3 regions of the Streptomyces sp. NPDC002176 genome follow, and region 2 is predicted to be linked to each of the others. Evidence: riboswitches for the same ligand, from Rfam matches in the RefSeq annotation. Region 2 holds a riboswitch; each other region holds the start of a gene.
The links. A riboswitch is a leader RNA that binds a small molecule or an ion and turns the genes downstream of it on or off. The one in region 2 is predicted to bind thiamine pyrophosphate.

Region 1 (6,441 bases), on a different contig from region 2:
GTCCGAAAGGGTCGTATCCACGCGGGCGAGTCTACGAGGGGTGCGCGGGGGCGGCGCCCGCTGCGCCGTCCGGGTGAGCGACCGCAGCAGAGCTGTGACCGTCCCGCGAAGTGAACGCGGGGCGCTCCGGATCGAGGTCCGCGCGCCCCTCGGCGGGGGACGACGCCCGCGCGAAATGGCGGCGGGGGATGCGTCCGGCCCGCCGCGCCAGGTACCCGGCGTGCACGGCGTGCCGCATGGCCGTGGCCATCGTCTCGGGGTCCTGCGCCCGGGTGACGGCCGAGGCGAGCATCACACCCGCGCACCCCAGTTCCATCGCCAGCGCCACGTCGGACGCCGTACCGGCACCCGCGTCCAGGATCACCGGGACGTACGACTGCTCCATGATCAGCTCGAAGTTGTGCGGGTTGCGGATGCCGAGCCCGGAGCCGATCGGGGAGCCCAGCGGCATCACGGCCGCGCACCCCACGTCCTGGAGCCTGCGGGCCAGCACCGGGTCGTCGTTGGTGTAGGGCAGCACGGTGAAGCCGTCGTCGACCAGGGTCTCGGCCGCGTCCAGCGTCTCCACCGGGTCCGGCAGCAGGGTGCGCTCGTCCGCCACCACCTCGAGCTTCACCAGGTCGGTGCCGAGCGCCTCACGGGCCAGCCGGGCGGTCAGCACCGCTTCTCCGGCGGTGAAGCAGCCCGCGGTGTTGGGCAGGACGCGGATGCCCAGCTTCTCCAGCACCGACAGCACCGAGCCGTGCGCTCCGGGGTCGACCCGGCGCATCGCCACCGTGGTCAGCTCGGTGCCGGACGCGATCAGCGAGCGCTCCAGCACGTCCAGGCTGGGGGCGCCTCCGGTGCCCATGATCAGCCGGGAGTCCAGGGTCAGGTCGCCGAGGACCAGGGGGTCGGTGGTTTTGGTGGTCACGGTCAGCCTCCCTGCACGGCGGTGAGGACCTCGACCCGGTCGCCCTCGGCGAGGCCGGTCTCGGCCCACCGGGTACGCGGGACCACGGTCTCGTTGACGGCGGCGGCCACCCCGGACGGCGCCGGAGTGAGGACACGTACGACCGCGTCCAGGGCGGTGCCCGGCGCGACCTCGCGGCGCTCGCCGTTGACGGAGATGTTCATGCGGAGTGCTCCAGGGTGGGGGAGGGGGCGGCGAACCGGTGCGGCGAGAACGGGCGGGCCACCTCGGGCAGGCCCCCGCCGCACAGCACGTCGGCCATGACGTCCCCGGTGACGGGCGTGAGCAGCACGCCGTTGCGGAAGTGCCCGGTGGCCAGCAGCAGGCCGTCGAGGCCGGAGGGGCCGAGCAGCGGGGCGTTGTCGGGGGAGCCGGGACGCAGTCCGGCCAGGGTCTCGGTGAGCGGCAGCTCGGTGATGCCGGGCACCAGCTCATGGGCGTCGCGCAGCAGCTCGTACACCCCGCCCGCGGTGACCGTGGTGTCGTACCCCAGCTCCTCGCTGGTCGCGCCGATCACCAGCTCGCCGTTCTCGCGCGGCACCAGGTACACCGGCCCGCCGCGCACCACGGCCCGCACGGTACGGCTCAGGAACGGCCGGTACCGGGGCGGCACCGTCAGCCGCAGCACCTGCCCCTTCACCGGGCGCACCGGCGGTACGAGCGCCTCCGGCACCCCTTCCAGCCGCCCGCTGAGGCTGCCGCCCGCCAGCACCACCTGACCGGCGGCCAGCGCGGTGCCGTCCGCCGTGGTGACCCCGGTCGCCCGGTCCCCGGCCACGTCCAGCCGCGCGGCCCAGGAGCGGTGGAAGGCCACCCCGGCCCGCTCGCAGGCGGTCAGCAGCGCGGCCGCCAGCCGCCGGGGGTCGATCTGATGGTCCCCGTCGGCCCGCAGCCCGCCGCGCACACCGGGCGCCAGCATCGGTTCCAGCCGCCTGCACTCCCGCCCGGACAGCCACTGGGAGTCCAGCCCGCACCGGAGCTGCAGCTCGTGCACCTCACGGAGCTGGGCGCGGTCGTCGGTGTCGAAGGCGACGGCGAGGGTGCCCGCGCGGCGGTAGCCCAGGTCGTGCCCCGTGGCCTCGGCCAGCTCGGCGGCGAACTCGGGATAGCGGCGCGCGGAGGCCAGGTTGAGGGCGAGCAGCCCCTCCTCGCCGTGGTGCAGCTCGGTGACCGCGGCCAGCATCCCGGCCGCGACCCGCGCGGCCCCGCCACCGGGATCGGGGTCCACCACGGCCGCGGTGAGCCCCCGCCCGGCCGCGCGCCAGGCGGTGACCAGGCCGATGATCCCGCCCCCGACGACGAGGACGTCCGGGGTGCTGGACGGTTCGGACGTACGTGACGGCATGGGCATCCCGCCCCTCCCTTCGCCGGCATGACCCGGATCAGGTTCGTACGGTCGGAGGCCGCCAGCCTCCCTCTCAGCCCGGTGCGTCCGGGCTCCCGCGAGTGCAGTTACGGTGGCCAGCCTAGCCGCCCGCCCAGCTCAGCCGTAAGAGAGCACGGCCCGGGTCCGGCCGGAGCGCGAATCCGGGCCGGGTGCGGGCACCAGTGTGGTGGAAGAGGTCGGTGCGCTCGCGCACTGACTGACGGTGAGTCAGTGACCTAAGGTGATCAGGTGAGCGAGCAGACATCTCCGGACGGCACGGCACAGGAACGGCGCGTGGTCGTCGTCGGGGCGGGCATGGCCGGGGTGCAGACCGCCGTCGCCCTGCGTGAACAGGGCTTCACCGGGCCCGTCACCCTGATCGGCGCCGAGCCGCACCAGCCGTACGACCGGCCCCCGCTGTCCAAGGCCATCCTCCTCGGCACCGCCGACGGCTCCGCCTTCGACGTGGACTTCGCCTCGCTCGACATCGACCTCCGGCTCGGCTGCGAGGCGCTCGGCGTCCGCCCCGCCGACCACGAACTGGACACCGCGACGGGCCCCGTCCCGTACGACGTGCTGGTCCTCGCCACCGGCGCCGAACCCGTCCGGCTGCCCGGCACCGACGAGACGCCCGGTGTGCATCTGCTGCGCACCCTGGACGACGCCGAGCGGCTGCGCCCGGTGCTCGCCGCGCGGCACGACGTGGTCGTCGTCGGCGCGGGCTGGATCGGCGCCGAGTTCGCCACCGCCGCCCGGGAGGCGGGCTGCGCGGTCACCGTCGTCGAGGCCGCCGACCGCCCGCTGGCCGGTGCCCTGCCCGCCGAGGTCGCCGCCCCGATGACCGCCTGGTACGAGGACGGCGGCGTCGCCCTGCGCACCGGCGTCCGCGTGGCCGCCGTCGAACCCGGCGCGGTGGTGCTGGACGACGGCGCCCGGCTGCCCTCCGACGCCGTCGTGGTCGGCATCGGCGCCCACCCCGCCACCGGCTGGCTGACCGGCTCCGGCATCGCCCTCGGCCCGCACGGCGACGTCCTGGCCGACGACCGGCTGCGCACCTCCGCCGAGGACGTGTACGCGGTCGGCGACTGCACCTCCTTCCCCTCGGCCCGCTACGCCGAGCGGCTGCTCGTCCACCACTGGGACAACGCCCTCCAGGGCCCCCGTACGGTCGCCGCCGACATCCTGGGCGAGGAGGCGGCGCCCTACGACCCGGTGCCGTACTTCTGGTCCGAGCAGTTCGGGCGGTTCGTGCAGTACGCGGGCCACCACGCGGCCGCCGACCGCACGGTGTGGCGCGGTGACCCCGCCGACCCCGCCTGGTCCGTGTGCTGGCTGCGCGAGGGCCGTCTGGTGGCCCTGCTGGCGGTGGGCCGTCCGCGCGACCTGGCCCAGGGCAGGCGGCTGATCGAGGCGGGCCGCCTGATGGACGCCGAGGCCCTCACCGACCCCGCGCTCCCGCTGAAACAGGCCGTCGTCGAGTAGGCCGGGGGCCCGCGCGCGGAGTGGCCCGACTACCGACTGTCGGTGGGGGATGGCAGGCTAGGTGTCGTGACCGAGATTGACACCAAGATCGACGCTCTTGTCCCCGCCTGGCTCACCCTCCCCGACATCGCCGAAATGCTCGATGTCGAGGTGACGCGTGTGCGGCAGCTGGTCAAGGAGGGCCAAGTCATCGCCGTACGCCGCGGTGAGAACCGGGCGCTGCACGTCCCCGCCGCCTTCATCGACGAGGACAAGGTCGTCAAGGGCCTCACCGGGACCCTGACGCTCCTGCGCGACAACGGGTTCACGGACGAAGAGATGATCGAATGGCTCTTCACCCCCGACTCCTCCCTGCCCGGCACCCCCGCGCAGGCCCTCAGCGAGAACCGCGGCACGGAGGTGAAGCGCCGGGCCCAGGCACTGGCCGGCTGACCCACCAGGGCGGCGCCCGGCCGGGCGCCGCCCCCACGCACGACCCGCACACCGAACCACCGGGGGACCCACCGCATGCCCGACACCGCCCGCGCCCGCCTCGCCGACGCCCGGCTCTACCTCTGCACGGACGCCCGCAAGGAGCAGGGCGACCTCGCCGAGTTCCTGGACGCGGTCCTGGCCGGCGGTGTCGACATCGTCCAGCTGCGCGACAAGGGCATGGAGGCCGCCGAGGAGCTGGCCCACCTGGAGGTGTTCGCCGACGCCTGCGCCCGGCACGGCAAGCTGCTCGCGGTCAACGACCGGGCCGACGTGGCCCACGCCGCCGGAGCCGACGTGCTCCACCTCGGCCAGGGCGACCTGCCGGTGCCCGCCGCCCGCGCGATCCTCGGCGACCGGGTCCTCGTCGGCCGCTCCACCCACTCCGAGACGGAGGCCGCCGCGGCCGCCGTCCAGGACGGCGTGGACTACTTCTGCACCGGCCCCTGCTGGCCCACCCCCACCAAGCCCGGCCGCCACGCCCCCGGCCTCGACCTGGTCCGGTACACCGCGGGCCTGAACACCGAGCGGCCCTGGTTCGCCATCGGCGGCATCGACCGGACCAATCTGGACCAGGTGCTCGACGCGGGCGCCCGCCGGGTGGTCGTGGTCCGCGCGCTCACGGCCGCGGACGATCCGGGCGCGGCGGCGGCCGAGTTCGCCAAGCGGCTGCGCGAAAACTGAGCGGAACCGTCCCAAGGGATGGACAAGGGCCCGGCAATTCGGCCAAATCGCCGGTGCCCGGTTGGGTCGCCGCCCACCCGTGGCTAACCTGCGGGTATGGCCCTCGGAACCGCATCCACCAGGACTGATCGCGCCCGGACCGTCCGGGACATCCTCGCCACCGGCAAGACGGCGTACTCCTTCGAGTTCTACGCGCCGAAAACCCCTCAGGGCGAGCGCAACCTGTGGAACGCGCTGCGCAGGGTCGAGGCCGTCGCCCCCGACTTCGTCTCCGTCACCTACGGCGCGGGCGGCACCACCCGTGCCACCACGGTCAAGGAGACCCAGCAGATCGTCGTCGACACGACGCTCACCCCGGTCGCGCACCTCACCGCCGTCGACCACTCGGTGGCCGAACTGCGCAACATCATCGGCCAGTACGCGGACGCGGGCATCCGCAACATGCTCGCGGTGCGCGGCGATCCGCCCGGCGACCCGATGGGCGACTGGGTAGCGCACCCCGAGGGGCTGACCTACGCGGCCGAACTGGTGCGCCTCATCAAGGAGTCGGGGGACTTCTGCGTGGGCGTCGCCGCCTTCCCGGAGATGCATCCGCGCTCCGCCGACTGGGACACCGACGTCGCCCACTTCGTGGACAAGTGCCGTGCGGGCGCCGACTACGCGGTCACCCAGATGTTCTTCCAGCCCGAGTCCTACCTCCGGCTGCGCGACCGGGTCGAGGCCGCGGGTTGCGAAACCCCCGTCATTCCGGAGATCCTTCCGGTCACCAGCGTGAAGATGCTGGAACGGCTGCCGAAGCTGAGCAACGCGCTGTTCCCGCCCGAGCTGAAAGAGCGGATCCTCTCGGCGAAGGACGACCCGGCGGCGGTACGCTCCCTGGGCATCGACTTCGCCACGGAGTTCTGCGCTCGGCTGCTCGCCGAGGGAGTGCCCGGACTGCACTTCATCACGCTGAACAACTCCACGGCGACGCTGGAGATCTACGAGAACCTGGGCCTGCACCACCCCCCGCGGGCCTAGACCGGCCGCACCGCGATGCGACACACTGCGTAACGGTCATCGGGAGAGGGGCGTACATGGGCTGGACGGTCCTCTACATCGCGTTCGGCATCGTCGCGCTGTGGTTGCTGGGCGAGGTGCTGCTGCAGTACAAGGCACGGCTGCGCTGGCGGCTGCTCGCCTTCACCGGGTTCCTCGGTGTGGTGGTCGGCGTGCTGATGCCGTCGGTCATCGTGATCGGTCTTGGCGCCATCGCGTTCGCCGTCGGGCAGACCTACGTCACGCTGTCGTTCCGCAAGGGCTTCGCGGCGGGCTGGGCCGTCAAGCGCCCCGAGGACGAGGAGGCGGGCCCCGTCACCAGGCGCCGCCGCAACCGCGCCGAGCGCCAGGACCCGGTCCTCGGCGCCCCCGACCCGGACGAGTCCGCCGACTTCGGCCAGGAGCACCCCGGCCCGCAGACCGCGGCCTACGCCACCGACGGCTACGA
Region 2 (6,441 bases):
GTGTCCTTGCCGCGGTGGGCGGCGGGACGAAGGTCGAGGCTGGAGTGGAGCGGGTAAGCGATGGCATCCACACTGAGCCGCTGCTCAGCAAGGGCAAGACGTACAAGCTCAGTCTCGTGTGCGTCGGCAGCGGTAGTGCCCGCGTCACGCTGACTCCTGCGAGTGTCGGTCCGAGTGCCGAGGTGCCCTGCGATCGGTCGATCGTGCAGCAGCGGATCACGGCGCCCGAGCAGGTACGCATCGATGCCGACGGCGTCAAGGGTTCCGTGGGCGTCATCGCGTGGCAGATCGACACCGTTTGATCGTGGCGCCTGGCGGGGTGGGTGACCACTCCCACCCCGCTCTGGCCAGGCACCCCAAGTCGATCTGAGACACTGGTACCACCATGCCCAAGCCCGGAGAACTCACTTTCGTCGCCCCCCGCGGAGCCAAGAAGCCGCCGCGGCATCTCGCTGACCTTTCGCCCGCGGAGCGGAAGGATGCTGTCGCGGAGGCGGGGGAGAAGCCGTTCCGCGCCAAGCAGCTCTCGCAGCACTACTTCGCGCGGTACACGCACGACCCCGAGCAGTGGACGGACATCCCGGCCGGTTCGCGGGAGAAGCTGCGGGAGGCGCTGTTTCCTGAGCTGATGTCGGTGGTCCGGCATCTGGCCACGGACCAGGGCACCACCCGTAAGACGCTCTGGCGGCTGTTCGACGGCACGCTCGTGGAGTCGGTACTGATGCGGTACCCGGACCGGGTCACCATGTGCATCAGCTCGCAGGCCGGGTGTGGGATGAACTGCCCGTTCTGCGCGACGGGACAGGCGGGGCTGGACCGGAACCTGTCCACCGCCGAGATCGTGCACCAGATCGTGGACGGCATGCGGGCGCTCCGGGACGGAGAGGTTCCCGGCGGGCCCGCGCGGCTCTCCAACATCGTCTTCATGGGCATGGGCGAGCCGCTCGCCAACTACAAGCGCGTCGTCGGCTCCATCCGGGCCCTCACCGACCCCGCCCCCGACGGCCTCGGCCTCTCGCAGCGCGGGATCACCGTGTCGACCGTCGGCCTCGTCCCCGCCATCCACCGCTTCGCCGACGAGGGCTTCAAGTGCCGGCTGGCGATCTCCCTGCACGCCCCCGACGACGAGCTGCGCGACACCCTCGTCCCCGTGAACACGCGGTGGAAGGTGCGCGAGGTGCTGGACGCCGGGTTCGAGTACGCGGAGAAGTCCGGGCGTCGGCTGTCCATCGAGTACGCGCTGATCCGGGACATCAACGACCAGGCGTGGCGCGGTGACCGGCTCGGCCGACTGCTCAAGGGCAAGCCCGTGCACGTCAACCTGATCCCGCTCAACCCCACCCCCGGCTCCAAGTGGACCGCCTCCCGCCCCGAGGACGAGAAGGCGTTCGTGGCGGCCATCGCGGCGCACGGCGTGCCGGTGACGGTCCGGGACACCCGCGGTCAGGAGATCGACGGGGCGTGTGGTCAGCTCGCCGCCACCGAGCGGTAACCTGAACCGGTCAGCACAACTTCACACGGTCATACATCTACATATTCCGACAGGGGAGCGCCACAGCGCTGAGAGTGCGGCAACCAGGCCGCAGACCCTCTGAACCTCGCCCAGGTCATTCTGGGTAGGAAGTTCGGTCATCACTCAAGCTGTTGCGCCCTGCCCGGGCTCCCGCGCGGAGTCCGGGCAGGGCCGCGTCTCTTCCTGGCCCACCCCAGGAGGACCACCAGTGCACACCAAGACCTTCGTGGCCGCGGCGGTCGGCCTCGGCCTGCTCACGCTCTCCGCGTGCGGGTCCACCGACACCAAGGGGAGCGCGGACACCAAGACCGTGACCCTCGTCAGCCACGACTCGTGGGCCGCGTCCAAGAACGTGATCGCGGACTTCGAGAAGCAGTCCGGCTACCAGGTGCGCGTCCTCAAGGACGGCGACGCCGGGCAGGCCGTCAACAAGGCGGTCCTCACCAAGGACAACCCCCAGGGCGACGTCTTCTTCGGCATCGACAACACCCTGCTCTCCCGCGCCCTCGACAACGGCCTCTTCCAGCCGTACGCCGCCAAGGGCCTCGGCCAGGTCGACCCCGCCTTCCAGCTGGACCCCGCCAAGCACCGGGTCACCCCCGTCGACCACGGCGACATCTGCGTCAACTACGACAAGGCGTACTTCACCGAGCACAAGCTGAAGCCGCCGCGCACCTTCGCCGACCTCGCGGACCCGAAGTACAAGAACCTGCTGGTCACCGAGAACGCCGCCACCTCCTCGCCCGGCCTCGGCTTCCTGCTCGGCAGCGCCGCGAGTTACGGCGACAAGGGCTGGGAGGGGTACTGGAAGAAGCTCAAGGCCAACGGCGTCAAGGTCGTCGACGGCTGGGAGCAGGCGTACTACCAGGAGTTCTCCGGCTCCTCCGAGGGCAGGAAGGCGGGCGGTGACCGGCCGCTCGTCGTGTCGTACGCCTCCTCGCCGCCCGCCGAGGTGATCTACGCCAAGAAGAAGCCGAAGACCGCCCCCACCGGCGTCTCCGAGGGCACCTGCTTCCGGCAGGTCGAGTTCGCCGGGCTGCTGAACCACGCGAAGAACCCCAAGGGCGGCAAGGCGTTCCTCGACTTCCTGCTGTCCAGGCAGTTCCAGCAGGACATGCCGCTGAACATGTTCGTGTACCCGGTGATCAAGGACGCGAAGGTCCCCGCCGAGTTCACCGCGAACGGGCCCGCCGCCAAGGACCCGGAGACCATGGCGCCTGAGAAGATCGCCGCCAACCGCGACCAGTGGGTCAGCTCGTGGACGTCGCTCGTACTGAAGTAGCCGAAGCAGCCGCACGGCGCAGCCACCCGCGCGGGAGCGCGGCGCGGCTGGGGCTGATGGCCCTGCCCGTCGCGTTCTTCGCGCTGTTCTTCGCCTGGCCCGTCGCCGCCATCACGGCGCGCGGGCTCAAGGCCGACGGCACCTGGCACCTCGGGCGGTTCGCCGAGGTGCTGGGCCGCTCCGACATCCGGCACGTGCTGTGGTTCACCACCTGGCAGGCGCTGGCCTCCACCGCGCTCACCCTGCTGATCGCGCTGCCCGCCGCCTACGCCTTCGCCCGGTTGGAGTTCCCCGGCAAACAGGTGCTGCGGGCCGTGGTCACCGTGCCGTTCGTGCTGCCCACGGTGGTCGTCGGCACCGCGTTCCTCGCCCTGGTCGGCCACGGCGGACTGCTGGACGAGCTGTGGGGCGTGCGGCTGGACACCACGGTGTGGGCGATCCTGCTCGCGCACGTCTTCTTCAACTACGCCGTCGTCGTCCGTACCGTCGGCGGACTGTGGGGACAGCTGGACCCTCGGCAGGAGGAGGCCGCCCGGATGCTCGGCGCGTCCCCGCTGCGCGCCTGGCGCCAGGTCACCCTGCCTGCGCTGGCGCCCGCAGTGGCCGCCGCCGCGCTGATGGTGTTCCTGTTCACCTTCACCTCCTTCGGTGTGGTGCAGATCCTCGGCGGGCCCACCTTCTCCACCCTGGAGGTGGAGATCTACCGGCAGACCTCCGAGGTCTTCGACCTGACCACGGCCGCCGTCCTCACCCTGGTGCAGTTCGCCGCGGTCGGCGCGATCCTCGCCGTGCACGCCTGGACGGTCCGGCGCCGGGAGACCGCGCTGCGCCTGGTCGATGCCTCCGGCACCGCCCGCCGTCCGCGCGGCGCCGGACAGTGGACGCTGCTCGGCGGGGTCCTCGCCACCATCGCGGTCCTGCTGGTGCTGCCGCTCGGCGTGCTGGTGCGCCGCTCCCTGGACGCGCCGGACTTCGGCTACTACCGGGCGCTCGCCGACGCCGACGGCGGTACGTTCCTGGTGGCGCCGCTGCACGCGGTGTGGACCTCGCTGGAGTACGCGGTCGCCGCCACCGGCATCGCCCTGGTCGTCGGCGGGCTCGCCGCGGCCGCGCTGGCCCGGCGGGACGCGGGGCGGCTGGTACGCGGGTTCGACGCCCTGCTGATGCTGCCGCTCGGTGTCTCCGCCGTGACGGTCGGCTTCGGCTTCCTGATCGCGCTGGACGAGCCGCCGCTGGACCTGCGCCAGTCCTGGTTCCTGGTGCCGCTGGCCCAGGCCCTGGTCGGCGCCCCCTTCGTCGTACGGACCATGCTGCCGGTGCTGCGGGCGGTGGACACCCGGCTCAGGGAGGCGGCGGCGGTGCTCGGCGCCTCGCCCTGGCGGGTGTGGCGGGAGGTCGATCTTCCGTTGGTGCGGCGGGCGTTGCTGGTCGCGGCCGGGTTCGCGTTCGCCGTGTCGCTGGGTGAGTTCGGGGCGACCGTGTTCATCGCCCGGCCCGACAACCCCACGCTCCCGGTGGCGGTGGCCCGGCTGCTGGGCCGTCCGGGAGAGCTGAACTACGGCCAGGCGATGGCCCTTTCCACGATTCTGATGGTGGTCTGCGCGGCCGCGCTGCTCGTCCTGGAGCGGCTGCGCACCGACCGGACGGGGGAGTTCTGATGCTGCTGAGCCTCGAGGAGGCGACCGTCCGTCTCGGCGGGCGGCCGGTGCTCGACACGGTGGACCTCGGGGTCGCCGAGCACGAGGTGGTGTGCGTGCTCGGACCGAGCGGCAGCGGCAAGTCGACCCTGCTGCGGAGCGTGGCCGGACTCCAACCGCTCGACTCCGGACGGGTGTTGCTCGACGGCCGGGACCAGGCGGGGGTGCCCGCGCACCGGCGCGGGGTCGGGCTGATGTTCCAGGACCATCAGCTGTTCCCGCAGCGGGACGTGGGCGGCAACGTCGCTTTCGGGCTGCGGATGCACGGCCTGCCCAGGACCCAACGGGACGAGCGGGTGGGGGAGTTGTTGGAGCTGGTCGGGCTGCCCGGGGCGGCCCGGCGGGCGGTGGCCGGTCTTTCGGGCGGTGAGCAGCAGCGGGTGGCTCTCGCGCGGGCGCTCGCGCCCCGGCCGAGGCTGCTGATGCTGGACGAGCCGCTCGGGCAGCTGGACCGCTCGCTGCGGGAGCGGCTGGTGGTCGAACTCCGGGAGTTGTTCGGCCGGTTGGGCACCACCGTGCTCGCCGTCACCCACGACCAGGGCGAGGCGTTCGCGCTGGGCGACCGGGTGGTGGTGATGCGGGACGGGCGGATCGCGCAGTCGGGGACCCCGCTGGAGGTGTGGCGCCGACCGGCCGACGCCTTCGTGGCGAGGTTCCTCGGCTTCGAGAACGTGGTCCCGGCGAGCGTCACCGGGGCGGCCGCCGACACTCCCTGGGGCAAGCTGCCCGTGCCCGAGGGGTCGCCGCAGGGTGCCGGGGAGCTGCTGGTGCGGCCCGCCGGGGTGCGGCTCGTGGCCGTCGGTGAGGGGCTGGCCTGCACGGTGACCGCGCGTACCTTCCGGGGCACCCATGTGGCGCTCCGGCTCCGGCCCGCCGACGGCGGCCCGCACCTGGAGGCGGCCTGCCCGCTGCGCGACGCGCCCGAGACCGGCGCCGAGGTCGGGGTGGAGTTCGACGCGGCGGAGACCGTCGTCCTCGGCTGACCCACGCACATGGCAGCGGCCCGCCCCCGTACGAGACGGGGACGGGCCGCTGTCGTGCTGTGCGGGCGAAGACGTCAGCTGCCGGTCTTCGCGCCACGGCGGCGCATGCCGAAGTACACCGCGCCACCGCCGACGACGACGAGGGCACCGGCGACACCGGCGATCAGACCGGTGTTGGAGTTCGCACCGGTCTCGGCGAGGTTCGAGTCACCGATCGCCGCGGACGGCGCGTTGCTCGGGGCCTCGGACACCGGAGCGGCGGCGCTGCTGCTCTCGGACGCCGACGCGGACGGGGAGGCGCTCTCCTCGGCCGGAACGGAGGCCGACGGGGTCGGCTTCGGCGACTCGGAGGCGGGCGGCGTGGGGGAGGGGGACTCCTCCTTCTTGCACGCCGTGGCCGGGGCGATCACGTTGGGCGTGATGCTCTTGTTGTTGATGAACTTGGGCACGTTGACGTTGACGCGGTAGACCGCGCCGGGCGCCCAGTCCTCGTCGAAGACGATCGTGGCGCCTTCCTTGGTGCCCTTCACCTGCTGCTCGCCGATCTTCTTCTCATCGGCGCCGTTGTTCTCCAGGAACACCGAGACGGTGGCCAGCTGGCCGGAGAAGTCGCGGTCGGTGACCTTGATCTGGCCCTTCTCGCCCGTGCAGACGGCCTCGGCCTTGAACTCGCCGATGTTGCAAGCGAGAGCCTGGCCGGAGACGCCCAGGACCAGAGCGGCCGACGCGGAGGCAAGACCCAGGATGCGCACGGAGCGGCGCGCGTTACGGCGGGATATGGACAAGTCATGTCCTTTACTGAGTGCAGAACTGCGGGGGGCAGACGGGGAGTTGGAGCGATGGACGGAGCGGAGCCCCAGCTTCCCCACAAGACACACAGGTTTATAAGCGCGTCATAAGCATGTCAATGCGTAGGCGGTCAACGGGCGTTGACTTTACCTTCTTATTGCTCAGCCAGACGTTTCA
Region 3 (6,441 bases), on a different contig from region 2:
TCCCCTGCCGCCGGAGGCCGCGACGGGCGGGGTGGCCGCGGGAGCCGCCGTACCGGGCGCGGGGCGGTCCGCCGATACGACCAGGGCGGCCAGCGCGGTGGTGACCGGAACCGAGGCGACCAGACCGATCGAGCCGACGAGCGTGCGCACGATCTCCTCCGCGACCAGCTCGCTGGTGGCCACCGTGCCCACCCCGCTCTGCGCGATGGAGAAAAGCAGCAGCAGGGGCAGCGCGGCGCCCGCGTAGGCAAGGACGAGGGTGTTGACGACGGAGGCGATGTGGTCGCGGCCGATGCGGATGCCCGCCCGGTAGAGCCCGCGCCAGCCCATCGAGGGGTTGGCCTCGTGCAGTTCCCACACGGCCGAGGTCTGGGTGACCGTCACATCGTCCAGCACGCCCAGCGAGCCGATGATGACGCCCGCGAGCAGCAGCCCGCTCATGTCGATGGACGGGTAGAGGCCGTGGATCAGGCCGGTGTTGTCGTCCGTGTTGCCGGTGAGCGCGGCCCAGCCGATGAACTGTGAGCCGAGGAGACCGATCAGCAGCAGGGAGACGAGGGTGCCGAGCACCGCGACGGAGGTCCGCGCGGACAGGCCATGGCACATGTACAGCGCGATGAGCATGATCGCGCTCGACCCGACCACGCCCACCAGCAGCGGATTCGAGCCCTGGAGTATCGCGGGCAGGATGAACAGGGTGAGCACCATGAAGCTGACGGCCAGGGCCACCAGCGCCATGACACCGCGCAGTCGGCCCACCACCACGACGGCGACCGCGAAGATCCCGGCGAGCAGGGCCATGGGGAACTTGCGGTCCAGGTCGGTGACCGCGTACTGGAGTTCCCTCGGCGCCTTGGGCTCGTAGGCGACCACGACCTTGTCGCCCTGGTGCAACTGCCGGGTCTGGTCCGGCTGCACCAGCTCGGTGAAGGTGCGTCCCTTGTCCTTGCCGGTGTCGACCCGGACAATCGCCTTCTTGCAGGGGCCCTTCTTGTCCTCCTGGGCAGCCGGACCCGCGCCCGTGGCCGAGGGATCACCGGCCGGGGCTCCCCCGCCCACCCCGCCGACCTGGCAGCTCACCGAGGTGACCTGGGTGACCGTGGCCTGCTGGGTCTGGCGGTCGAAGCCGACCCCGGAGCGCTGGTGCGGGGGCGCGCCTCCGGGCCAGAGCACCACCAGACCCACGACGACGGCCGCGCTGAACGGGATCAGGATGGCCGCGATGACCTTGCGCAGATGTCTGGAGACCGGCGCGGCGGGGCCGTGGTTGTGAGAGTGGCCATGACCGCCATGACCGCCATGGCCGTTTCCGGGGCCGGACCCGTGCCCGCTCCCGTCGCCGGGGCCTGGTCCGGAGCCGGGCCGGTGGGGTGGGCCGGGGGGAGGGTAGGGAGGCTGCTGCGTCGTGGTCACGGCCCGATCATTGCAAGAACGGGGGAGGCCCACTGTTCATCCCGTCACACAGGGCGCTAGCGTGGAGGCACCTTTGCACACGCGGGAGCTCGGAGCACCGGGCTGAGAGGGCGCTGACCTCCGTCGTTGCGATGTTTCACGTGGAACATGGTTCCCCGAGATCATCTGCGGACGGAAATCGCTGCGTCGACCGCCGAACCTGTTACCGGGTAATGCCGGCGTAGGGAGTAGGTCTCATGACCAACAAGGACGCACGCACGCCTGCCTCCGCGCAGACCACGACGACCAGTTCGTCGGGCGAGGAGGCCGGGAAGTCCATCGGCTGGCACAAGGCGTATGTCGAGGGTTCGCGCCCCGACCTGCGGGTGCCGGTCCGTCAGGTGCATCTCACCAACGGGCGGTCGGTCACGCTGTACGACACCTCCGGCCCGTACACCGATCCGGAAGCCGACACCGATGTCCGCCGGGGGCTGGCCCCGCTACGGGAGAACTGGATCGTCGCCCGTGGCGACACCGAGGAGTACGCGGGCCGTCCCGTCCGGCCGGAGGACGACGGGATCAAGCACACCTCGCCGCGCGGCGGGCTGCGCAATCTGGACGCAGTCTTTCCGGGACGGCCTCGCCAGCCCCGGCGTGGACGGACGGGCCGGGCGGTCACCCAGCTCGCCTATGCCCGCCAGGGGGAGATCACGCCCGAGATGGAGTTCGTGGCGCTCCGGGAGAACGTCTCTCCCGAGGTGGTCCGCGAGGAGATCGCGGCGGGCCGGGCCGTGCTGCCCGCCAATGTGAACCATCCGGAGATCGAGCCGATGATCATCGGCAAGCGGTTCCTGGTGAAGGTCAACGCCAACATCGGCAACTCGGCGGTCACTTCCTCGATCGAGGAGGAGGTGGAGAAGATGACCTGGGCGACCCGCTGGGGCGCCGACACGGTCATGGACCTCTCCACCGGCCGCAACATCCACACCACCCGCGAGTGGGTGCTGCGCAACTCCCCCGTGCCCATCGGCACCGTGCCGCTCTACCAGGCACTGGAGAAGGTCGACGGCCGGGCCGAGGAGCTGACCTGGGAGGTCTACAAGGACACGGTGATCGAGCAGGCCGAGCAGGGCGTGGACTACATGACGGTGCACGCGGGTGTGCGGCTGCCGTACGTCCCGCTGACGGCGAACCGGAAGACCGGCATCGTCTCGCGCGGCGGCTCGATCATGGCGGCCTGGTGCCTGGCGCACCACAAGGAGTCGTTCCTGTACGAGAACTTCGAGGAGCTCTGCGAGATTCTCGCCGCCTACGACGTCACCTACTCGCTCGGCGACGGTCTGCGGCCCGGTTCGATCGCGGACGCCAACGACGAGGCGCAGTTCGCGGAGCTGCGCACGCTCGGGGAACTCAACCGGATCGCCAAGCGGTTCGATGTACAGACGATGATCGAGGGCCCCGGGCACGTCCCGATGCACAAGATCAAGGAGAACATCGACCTTCAGCAGGAGATCTGCGACGAGGCCCCGTTCTACACGCTCGGCCCGCTGACCACCGACGTCGCGCCCGCGTACGACCACATCACCTCGGGTATCGGCGCCGCGATGATCGCCTGGTGGGGCACGGCGATGCTCTGCTACGTCACACCCAAGGAGCACCTGGGCCTGCCGAACCGGGACGACGTCAAGACCGGCGTCATCACCTACAAGATCGCCGCCCACGCCGCCGACCTGGCCAAGGGGCACCCCGGAGCACAGGAGTGGGACGACGCGCTCTCGGACGCCCGCTTCGAGTTCCGGTGGGAGGACCAGTTCAACCTCGCCCTGGACCCGGACACGGCACGGGAGTTCCACGACGAGACCCTGCCCGCCGAGCCCGCTAAGACGGCCCACTTCTGCTCCATGTGCGGGCCGAAGTTCTGCAGCATGAAGATCTCGCAGGACATCCGGCGCGAACACGGCGGCAACCGGGCCGAGATCGAGGAGGGCATGGCGAAGAAGTCGCTGGAGTTCGCAGCCACGGGCAACCGGGTCTACCTGCCGATCGCGGAGGACAAGCCCTAACCGTACGGGGCTAGTCCGGCTGGTGTTCCGGGCCGCCGAAGTCCGGGCTCGTGTAGTCCGGGCTGCTGAAGCGGGGGCGGTCGGTGGCCGTTCCGTCGTCGGGGCTGCTGAAGCCGGGGCGGCCGTAGCCGAGGCGTGGCATCCGGCCGCTCGGTCCGGGGGCCGGGAGGGGCTGTGCGGCGGGTGCGCCGGGCCGGGTGAGGGCGTCCTGCAGGAAGGGCAGGATGCCGCGCTCGAGCAGCGCGTCCCGCCACTCCTGACGCGCCCTCGCCACCGCCTCGCGCGCCTCCTCCTGGGCGGCGGCCCCGGCGGAGGAGCCGTTGCGCAGCGCGGTGATCAGAAGCGCCACCCCGGCGGTCAGGATCGCCACCGCCGTCAGGGCGCCGAAGACCCAGCCGACGGTGACCATGGTCCGGCCGAACTGCTGGCCGGGGGCGACCATCTTCAGGCTGTAGCCGACCAGCAGGAAGATCACCGCGGCCGTTCCGGCGAGCACGGGGGCCAGGACCGCGATCATCGCGCTGGCGCCCGCCCCGGCGGCCTCGGCGGTCTCACCGAGGGCGGCGGCGAGCCCCAGCGGGCCCGATCCCGGTTCCGCCGAGCCGGATTCGACGCCGGTCGTCTCGGCGGCCGGTGCCGGACGGCGCAGTTCCTCGCGGGTCTTGACGTAAGTCTGGTACTCGGTGGCGGCGGCGGCCGCGATGAGGGCCGTGGCGTTGAGCGCCATCGTGCGCAGCTGTTCCGGGTTGAGCCGCTCTCCGACGGCGGACAGTTCCGGGTGGTCGGGTGCGGAGCGCAGCGCCTCGTCGAGGAGCCGCTCGAATTCCCGGCGGTCCTCGCTCAGCAGGTGCTGCGGAACGCTGTTCATGTGCATCCCCCGATGCTCCGTAGGGCTTGGGGCTCGCATGGCGGCGAGCCGTCGGGCAGAAACGGAGGGGAGCCTGCTACGGATAAGCCGATGGTAGAGCTGTCACACCGCACGGTGACAGGGGGTTGCCGGAAATTCAGACCAGGTGAAGCGTCAGGCGTCCAGGGGCAGTTGCTGGACCAGCAGCTTTCCGGCCATGGTCACGCCGCCGTCCATGGCGATGGCGAGACCGTCGGCGTAGACGTGCGGACCCTCGACATGGGGTTCGCCGCGGTCCTCGTTCTCCTCGGAGCCGACCTGGCCGAGCAGATACGGGATCGGGCTGTGGCCGTGCACGACACGGGTGCCGCCGTACGTGTCGAGGAGGGAGCGCACGGCGTCGGCGCCGCCCTCGTCGCGGAAGGAGAAGCGCTTCGTGAACTTGCGGAACAGGTCCCACACCTCGTCCGCGTCGTTGCGGGTCAGCGCCTCGCGGACGGTGTCGTTGACAGCCTCGATCGAGTCGCCGTAGTCGAGGTAGGCGGTGGTGTCGGAGTGGACCAGCAGATGGCCGTCGACCTCCTCGACCGCGTCGAGCCGGGCCATCCACTGCAGGTGATGGTCCTGGAGACGGTCCATGTCGGTCTTCTGGCCGCCGTTGAGCAGCCAGGCCGCCTGGAAGGTTGCGGTGCCCGCGCCGGAGTTGACCGGGGTGTCGCCGAACCGCTTGGCGCCCAGCAGCAGCAGCTCGTGGTTGCCCATCAGGGCCTTGCAGTAGCCGCCTGCCGCCGCGGCCTCGGCGGACAGCCGCATCACGAGGTCGATGACGCCGATGCCGTCCGGACCGCGGTCGGTGAAGTCGCCGAGGAACCACAGCCGGGCGGTGCCCGCGCACCACTGTCCGGCCTCGTCGACCAGGCCCTTCTCCCGCAGCGCGCTCAGCAGCTCCTCGATGTAGCCGTGGACGTCGCCGACGACGAAGAGCGGGCCGGGACCCGCGTCGGACTGCGGCGCCGGGGCGGCCGCCGGTTCGACGGGTGGCGGGAGGGTGTCGCCGCGCTGGATGACCGGCAGGTCCCGCTCGGTCGGGGTGTACCCGTCGGGGTGCTCCTCCTCGTGCGGCGGGACGACGTCACCGGGGTGCACGTCGGCGTACGGACCGGTCTCATGGACGTACGCGGGCACCCGGAAGTCGCGCAACGTCGCCGTTCGCTCCGTCTCGGGTCCCTGACCGGCCCCCTGAGTCATCAGACCCCTCCACCATCGCGCCGCAGCTGCACCGCTTCGGACTGCCTGGTCGCAGCGGCCCGCGGTGTCGTGGGCCCATCATAGGAATGCGCGTCGCGCCATGTGATGACCCAGGGGTGGTGAATCACGGCGAGGCTCCTGATCGCCGAGGCTTTCGTCCTGATTGGGCACGGGTTCGACCGGTTGCCCGGCCGGGATCGGTTGGCCCGCCGGGCGGTCGCCCACCCCGGTTCGGCGAGCCGCGACCGCCCGCCTCTCCCGCCGGGCGGCCCGGCCCTCATTGTGCCCGGTTCCGTCAGTCCCGCTCCGGCGCCCTGGGCGGGCTGACCGTGGTGCGTGGCGGACGGCGTTGGGACGAGGTGCGCACGATCAGCTCGGTCGGCATCACCTGCTCGACCGGCTGGTCCGACTCGACCCCCTCGATGGCGTCGATGAGCAGTTGTACGACCGCCGTGCCGATGCGGCGCGGCTTGAGCGAGAGCGTGGTGATGGGCGGCTCGGTCGTCGCGTACACCGTGGACTCGCTGCAGCACACCAGCAGCAGGTCGTCCGGGACGCGCAGCCCGTAGCGCCGGGCGGCGGCGAGCAGGTCGGTGCCGTTGGGGTCGAAGAGGCCGTAGACGGCGTCCGGGCGGTCGGGGCGGGCGAGCAGCCGGTCGGCGGCGACGGCGCCCGCACACGGGTCGTGCGCCGGGTACGACTCGTAGACCGGGTCCTGGCCGACCCGCTCGCACCAGCGCAGATAGGCGGTGGTGGACAGATGGGTGTACGTGTCCGTGGTGGTGCCGGTGAGCAGTCCGATGCGGCGCGCCCCGGCGGCGGCGAGGTGGTCGAGGATGCCGAGGACGGCGGCCTCGTGGTCGTTGTCGACCCAGGCGGTGACCGGGAGGG

Region 1: linked by a shared signal. The riboswitch ahead of thiO (glycine oxidase ThiO) and the one ahead of ACI2LY_RS08745 (thiamine ABC transporter substrate binding subunit) in region 2 are both predicted to bind thiamine pyrophosphate.
Region 3: linked by a shared signal. The riboswitch ahead of thiC (phosphomethylpyrimidine synthase ThiC) and the one ahead of ACI2LY_RS08745 (thiamine ABC transporter substrate binding subunit) in region 2 are both predicted to bind thiamine pyrophosphate.

What each region holds. Positions count from the first base shown of each region.
Region 1 is NZ_JBJDQW010000003.1:328,642-335,082, reverse strand. Features, by position in the region: gene pknB (Stk1 family PASTA domain-containing Ser/Thr kinase) at 1-21, opposite strand, end outside; partial or broken gene ACI2LY_RS15305 (thiazole synthase) at 113-913, opposite strand; gene thiS (sulfur carrier protein ThiS) at 916-1,116, opposite strand; gene thiO (glycine oxidase ThiO) at 1,113-2,303, opposite strand; TPP riboswitch at 2,294-2,406, opposite strand; gene ACI2LY_RS15290 (NAD(P)/FAD-dependent oxidoreductase) at 2,568-3,800, shown strand; gene ACI2LY_RS15285 (Rv2175c family DNA-binding protein) at 3,867-4,232, shown strand; gene thiE (thiamine phosphate synthase) at 4,308-4,955, shown strand; gene metF (methylenetetrahydrofolate reductase [NAD(P)H]) at 5,052-5,975, shown strand; gene ACI2LY_RS15270 (hypothetical protein) at 6,032-6,441, shown strand, end outside.
Region 2 is NZ_JBJDQW010000002.1:112,766-119,206, reverse strand. Features, by position in the region: gene ACI2LY_RS08755 (hypothetical protein) at 1-302, shown strand, start outside; gene rlmN (23S rRNA (adenine(2503)-C(2))-methyltransferase RlmN) at 386-1,492, shown strand; TPP riboswitch at 1,534-1,641, shown strand; gene ACI2LY_RS08745 (thiamine ABC transporter substrate binding subunit) at 1,722-2,795, shown strand; gene ACI2LY_RS08740 (ABC transporter permease) at 2,852-4,453, shown strand; gene ACI2LY_RS08735 (ABC transporter ATP-binding protein) at 4,453-5,475, shown strand; gene ACI2LY_RS08730 (LAETG motif-containing sortase-dependent surface protein) at 5,550-6,260, opposite strand; gene ACI2LY_RS08725 (LOG family protein) at 6,419-6,441, opposite strand, start outside.
Region 3 is NZ_JBJDQW010000005.1:429,210-435,650, forward strand. Features, by position in the region: gene ACI2LY_RS24805 (YibE/F family protein) at 1-1,413, opposite strand, end outside; TPP riboswitch at 1,485-1,657, shown strand; gene thiC (phosphomethylpyrimidine synthase ThiC) at 1,650-3,455, shown strand; gene ACI2LY_RS24815 (hypothetical protein) at 3,466-4,329, opposite strand; gene ACI2LY_RS24820 (metallophosphoesterase) at 4,477-5,550, opposite strand; gene ACI2LY_RS24825 (LacI family DNA-binding transcriptional regulator) at 5,846-6,441, opposite strand, start outside.